DNA from 2 places in the Waltera sp. genome. Region 1 is predicted to be linked to the other one. Evidence: predicted binding sites of a transcription regulator. Region 1 holds the regulator's gene; the other holds the start of a gene.
What was found. The regulator Rex, encoded in region 1, represses fermentation and respiration genes when NADH is low (regulators of the CRP and FNR family bind a similar motif). The targets are predictions, from matches to a motif close to ATTGTTAANTANTTAACAAT.

Region 1 (3,392 bases):
AGGGTTTTTCGATGACCTCGATCTTGTCCAGCATTTTCTCACGGCTTTCCGCCCGTTTGATGGACTTTTCCCGGTTGAAGGATTTTAATTTTTCGATGACCTCTTCCTGATGTTTGATCTCACGCTGCTGGTTCATATAGGCATTCCAGGCAGCAACGCGCAGCTGTTCCTTTTTTACGGCATAATCGGAGTAATTGCCCATAAAGGTTGTAGCCTTGGACTGGTCGATCTCGATGACTTTCCCGGCGATCCGGTCCAGAAAATACCGGTCGTGGGAGACGATGAGAACGGCTCCCTTGTAATTCAACAGATAAGTCTCCAGCCAGGCGATGGAATTCATATCTAAGTGGTTCGTCGGCTCGTCCAGGATGATGAGATCAGGGTTCTGTAACAGAAGCCGTCCTAACGCCACACGGGTCTTCTGACCGCCGGAGAGTGTGGCAACCGGCTTGGAGAATTCATCTTCGGTAAATCCCAGTCCCTTTAACACACCGACCAGCTCACTGCGGTAGAGATAGCCGCCGCCGGTCTCGAAAGCATGGGTGAGAGAGGTGTACTGCTTCATCAGGTCTTCCAGCGCATCTCCTTCGGCATGCTTCATATTGTTTTCGCATTCCCGGATCTTTTCCTCCAGGCGCAGCAGATCCGCCTTGACAGATAACAGTTCCTCGTAAATGGTGTGAGAGGTGTCCACAGTGCTGTTCTGTGCAAGGTATCCCAGGGTCTTGTCCCTCGCCAGAACCACCTGCCCGTCATCGGGAGTCATTTCCCCTACGATGATGCGGAGCAGTGTCGTTTTCCCGGCACCGTTGATGCCCACGATGGCAGCTTTTTCATGATCCTCTATATGAAAAGAGACATTTTTCAATACCTGATTTTCTACAAATGCTTTTGAAATATTCTGACAAGATAATATCATGGTAGTAAGTATCCTTTATTTCCAGCCCACGGAGACCGGGCTTTTTAAATTTCATTGTAACGAAAAGAAGAAAACCTGTCAATTCATTGACAAGTTTTTAACATATGGTGTATACTAAAAAAAACGGAGGTGAAAGTATTGGAAGTAAAAGAAATTTCACAGGCTGTGATTGGCAGACTGCCCAGATACTTTCGATATTTGGGGGAATTGAAGGATGAAGGTGTGGAACGCATCTCTTCGCAGGAACTTTCCGGACTGATGAAGGTGACCGCATCCCAGATACGTCAGGATTTTAATAATTTCGGCGGTTTCGGCCAGCAGGGCTATGGATATAATGTAGAATCTCTGTATCGTGAGATCGGTAAGATCTTAGGACTGGATAAGCAGCATAATTTCGTCATCATTGGAGCCGGCAATCTGGGAAGAGCGCTGGGCAATTATATGAACTTCGAGCGTCGTGGATTTATCTTCAAGGGAATGTTCGATGCGAACCCGGAACTAGTGGGTAAGGATGTCCGCGGTGTGAAGGTCATGCCCATGGATCAGCTGGAATCCTTTATCCGGGAGAAGGACATCGATATCGCTGTACTGACGATTCCCAAGACCAGTGCTGTGGAAGTGGCAGATAAGCTGGTGGCTAACGGGATCCGTGCTATCTGGAATTTCGCTCATGTGGATCTGAATGTTCCCGAGGGAATTCAGGTGGAGAACGTGCATCTGTCCGACAGCTTAATGAAGCTATCCTATAATATTAACCGTTACAGTTCAGACATGAAATAAGCAAGCGTATGATTGCTTATTTCATAGGCGGAGTGTCTGAAAATGAATAAAAGGAAAAGTCGCAAGGCGATGACGGATGCGAAGCAGCCGCTTTTATGAATTTCAGCGCACCGAGAAATAATACAACATGAAGTAAGGCATCAAAGGAGTGATATTATGGGCAACGGTAACGCAGAAGAAAATGCACAGGACCGACAGGCTGCTTTCAAAAATGCATTGACGGGAAAGCATCTGCCCGTACTCACCCTGGATAATAAATGGTATCGGTTGTTGAATAAGACCGGTTCCGTTCCGCTAAAAGAAACGGAAGATGCCCTGAATCAGCTGTTGAAACGACAAGGTAAGCTCAATACCGAGTCGAAGGATATCCGGAATCTGAAAAAGAAGCTGATGAAAGAAATCGTTCCTATGGTGGATGAGGCGGAACAGCAGGGCGAAAACAGTAAGCTGAACAAACAGATCGAGGATCATAAGCGCCTGATCGAGGAATGCAATGAGAAGCTGGAAGCATACGAAGATGAGTTAAAAGATATCCCCAGAGAGATCGAAAGAATAAATCTTCAGCTTATGATGTTTACTATGGACTGCTGCTATGATATTATGAAGGATAATGACAAACAGATCAAAGAGACTGCGGAGTGGGTGGGTGCGATCCGTATCGAACTGAAAAAACGTCTGATCGAAAAACAGCAGATGGAACAGCAGAATCAGGAGATCTACAACTACATGCATGATATTTTTGGTGCAGAAGTGGTCAATCTGTTTGACATGAAATATAATCCGGAGCAAAAATAGTATGAGATATCTGGTAACTGCACAGGAAATGAAGCAATACGATAAAAATACCATAGAGTACCTCGGCATCCCGGGGCCGGTTCTGATGGAAAGAGCGGCTCTGGCTGCGGAGGATTTTCTGAAAGAGCGCTTTGATGCCGTGAAGGAACGGACAAAAGTGCTCATTTTTGCTGGTATGGGAAATAACGGAGGAGACGGTCTGGCTTTGGCGAGACTTCTTGCGGCGGACGGTTATACGGTAGCGGTACGACTTGTGGGAGATCCGGAGAAAGCCACAGAGCAATGGAAGAGCCAGTGGCAGACCCTGCAACATTTTCCGGTGAAGACAGACAGTAATACGCAGGCAGATGAATATAATGTGATTGTAGATGCCTTGTTCGGTGTAGGATTGAGCCGCCCGGTGGAAGGCATCTATGCGGAAGCCGTAGAAGAGATGAATGTGGCGGAAGGATTTAAGCTGGCACTGGATGTTCCCAGTGGGATCTGCTCGGACACCGGACGGGTGCTTGGTTGTGCTTTCCTGGCAGATGCAACGATTACTTTTGGTTTCTGCAAGAGAGGCCTTGTAATGTATCCGGGAACCGATTATGCCGGGCAGGTACACATTGCAAATGTGGGGATCGGACCGGAGAGCTTTCTGGGACAGAGCCCGGAGATGTATACTTATGACAGCTGTGAACAGCATCTGCCGGACAGAACATCCTCCGGGAATAAGGGAACCTTCGGCAAAGCTTTGCTGGTGGCTGGGAGCAACGGCATGGCCGGAGCAGCAATCCTGGCGGCAAGAGCGGCGTATCGTACCGGAGCCGGTATGGTAAAAGTAATCACCGCAGAGGAGAACCGGCAGATCTTACAGCAGGGAATTCCGGAGGCTTTGTACGGATCCTGCAGACAGCTG
Region 2 (3,392 bases), on a different contig from region 1:
GGATGCACTGGAAGCCTGCAGTATGCCCAGGACTGCCGTACAGCTGATCGAAGATACGGATCGTGCGGTCACTGCGCAGTTTATGAAGATGAAGGAATATGTGGATGTGCTGATCCCAAGAGGCGGTGCGGGACTGATCCGCAGCGTGGTGGAGAACAGCACGATCCCCGTCATAGAGACCGGAACCGGCAACTGCCACGTCTATGTGGACAAGGATGCGGATGTGGATATGGCGGTAAAAATACTGATGAATGCCAAGACCCAGCGGATCGGTGTCTGCAATGCCTGTGAGTCTCTGGTGGTGCATCGTGCCGTCCGGGATAAGTTCCTTCCGAAGATGGCGGAAGCCCTGAAGACGAAGAACGTAGAACTGCGGGGAGACGAAAGCACCCGGGAGATCCTGCCGGACTGCATTCCCGCTACAGAAGAAGATTACGGTACGGAGTATCTGGATTATATTCTATCTGTCAAGACTGTGGACAGCGTGGAAGAGGCCATTGCCCATATCAACCGTTACAATACGAAGCATTCCGAATGTATCGTGACGGAAAATACGGAGACTGCAGAGAAATTTTTAAACGAAGTGGATGCAGCCTGTGTTTATGTCAATGCCTCCACAAGATTTACAGACGGTTTCGAGTTTGGATTTGGCGCAGAAATCGGTATCAGCACCCAGAAGCTGCATGCCAGAGGTCCCATGGGCCTGAAGGAGCTGACCTCCTATAAATACAAGATACATGGAAACGGTCAGATCCGCAGATAAGCATTTGCGACCCGCCACAGGCGGATAATCTGCGTATTCTCCGGCTGGGTATTTTGTCCTGTATGCAAAGACATCTGTCGGAAATAACTATAGAGGAAGAGGAGAAAATTTATGAAAGAAGTAAATGGAAGTATTTGGCACACTATGAGCACCAAGAGAGTCACTCCCACAGATTTTGTCTGTGTCATCGAGATCTCCAAGGGCAGCAAGAACAAGTATGAACTGGACAAGGAGACAGGCCTTCTGATCCTGGATCGTATCCTGCATACCTCCACCCATTATCCTGCGAACTACGGTTTTATTCCCAGAACCTACGGTGATGATGGTGACCCGTTAGACGTATTGTTACTGTGTTCCGAGCCGGTACAGCCCATGACACTGGTAAGAGCGTATCCCATCGGCGTGATCTCCATGCTGGACAACGGCAAAAATGACGAGAAGATCATTGCAGTTCCTTTCAATGATCCCAATTACAACTGCTATCATGATATTTCCGAGCTGCCCAGTCATGTGGTGGACGAGATGGAGCATTTCTTCACAGTATATAAGGCACTGGAGAACAAGACCACTGCTGTCAATGAAAAGGGCGACAGAGATGAGGCAATTGAAGTCATTAAAAAGTGTCTGGACAATTACATTGATACCTTTATCAAGAGTTGGTAAGCTGTTGATAATTGATTTTCAACAATCACAAAGCACCGTATTTCCCATGCAGTTCATTGGGGGATACGGTGTTTATTTCTATAAACTATTGAAAAAAATTGTCAAAACCCCTAGATTTTTTAAAGGAAATATGAGAGAATGAACACGACCATTATGATATTATTTTATCAATAGTATTATAAGTACATATTGAAAGGAGATTTCACATGATTTATTCAAAAGAAGTTGAAGAAATGTGTCCCGTTGCACAGGGCGTACATCATGGTTGTGCTCCCATTCCCGAAGAGGCAAAATGGGTGCAGGCAAAAGAAGTTAAGGATATTTCCGGTCTGACTCACGGTGTGGGCTGGTGTGCACCTCAGCAGGGTGCATGTAAACTGACCCTGAACGTTAAGGAAGGTATCATCCAGGAGGCTCTGGTTGAGACCGTTGGATGTTCCGGTATGACTCACTCCGCAGCTATGGCTGCTGAAATCCTGCCCGGTCTGACCGTTATGGAAGCTTTAAATACTGACCTTGTATGTGATGCAATCAATACCGCTATGAGAGAGCTGTTCTTACAGATCGTTTATGGTCGTACCCAGAGTGCATTCTCTGAGGAAGGTCTGCCTGTAGGCGCAGGTCTGGAAGACCTTGGTAAGGGCTTAAGAAGCCAGGTTGGTACTATGTACGGTACTCTGAAGAAGGGTCCCCGTTATCTGGAGATGGCAGAAGGTTATGTAACCGGTATCGCTCTGGACAAGGATGATCAGATCATCGGTTACCAGTTTGTTAACCTGGGCAAGATGACCGACTTCATCAAGAAGGGTGACGATGCCAACACTGCATGGGAGAAGGCTAAGGGCCAGTATGGTCGTGTAGACGATGCAGTTAAGATCATCGATCCCAGAAAACAATAAGATACAGGAGGACAGAAAAAATGGCTTTATTTGAATCATATGAAAGACGTATTGATAAGATCAACGCTGTACTGAACAGCTATGGTATCTCCTCTATCGAAGAAGCAGAGAAGATCACAAAAGATGCAGGCCTGGATGTATACGATCAGGTAAAGAAGATCCAGCCCATCTGTTTTGAAAATGCTTGCTGGGCTTACACTGTAGGCGCTGCAATTGCAATCAAGAAAGGCTGCAGAAAGGCATCTGAAGCAGCTGCAGCTATCGGCGAAGGTTTACAGGCATTCTGTATCCCCGGTTCCGTTGCTGATACCCGTAAGGTAGGTCTTGGCCATGGTAACCTGGGCAAGATGCTGCTGGAAGAGGATACTGACTGTTTCTGTTTCCTGGCAGGACATGAGTCTTTCGCAGCAGCAGAAGGTGCTATCGGTATCGCAGAGAAGGCTAACAAAGTTCGTCAGAAGCCTTTACGTGTTATCCTGAACGGTCTTGGTAAGGATGCTGCAAAGATTATTTCCCGTATCAACGGATTTACCTTTGTTGAGACCTCTTATGATCCTTACACCAACACCGTTACCGAAGTAGAGAGAATCGCTTACTCCGAGGGACTTCGTGCTAAGGTTAACTGCTACGGCGCTAACAGCGTTCCCGAAGGCGTAGCTATCATGTGGAAGGAGAACGTAGACGTATCCATCACCGGTAACTCTACCAACCCTACCAGATTCCAGCATCCCGTAGCTGGTACTTACAAGAAGGAGAGACTGGAAGCAGGCAAGAAGTACTTCTCCGTAGCTTCCGGCGGCGGTACCGGACGTACTCTGCATCCCGATAACATGGCTGCAGGTCCCGCTTCTTACGGTTTCACCGATACTCTGGGCCGTATGCACTCTGACGCGCAGTTCGCTGGTTCTTCCTCCGTACCTGCACACGTTGAGATGATGGGTCTGATCGGCATGGGCAACAACCCGATGGTAGGTGCTACCGTAGCTGTTGCTGTATCCATCGAGGAAGCTGCTAAGGCTGGTAAGTTCTAAAACATAAAATCAGATAAATCAAGGATTTCAAGGCTC

Region 2: a site for Rex is predicted at 1,579-1,598, ahead of ACLTOH_RS13705 (iron-sulfur cluster assembly scaffold protein). Genes of this name have one in related genera too.

What each region holds. Positions count from the first base shown of each region.
Region 1 is NZ_JBKVQF010000002.1:30,337-33,728, reverse strand. Features, by position in the region: gene ACLTOH_RS01215 (ABC-F family ATP-binding cassette domain-containing protein) at 1-919, opposite strand, end outside; gene ACLTOH_RS01210 (redox-sensing transcriptional repressor Rex) at 1,058-1,699, shown strand; gene ACLTOH_RS01205 (hypothetical protein) at 1,856-2,494, shown strand; gene ACLTOH_RS01200 (NAD(P)H-hydrate dehydratase) at 2,496-3,392, shown strand, end outside.
Region 2 is NZ_JBKVQF010000030.1:2,757-6,148, forward strand. Features, by position in the region: gene ACLTOH_RS13695 (glutamate-5-semialdehyde dehydrogenase) at 1-763, shown strand, start outside; gene ACLTOH_RS13700 (inorganic diphosphatase) at 875-1,426, shown strand; gene ACLTOH_RS13705 (iron-sulfur cluster assembly scaffold protein) at 1,633-2,325, shown strand; gene ACLTOH_RS13710 (GGGtGRT protein) at 2,346-3,356, shown strand.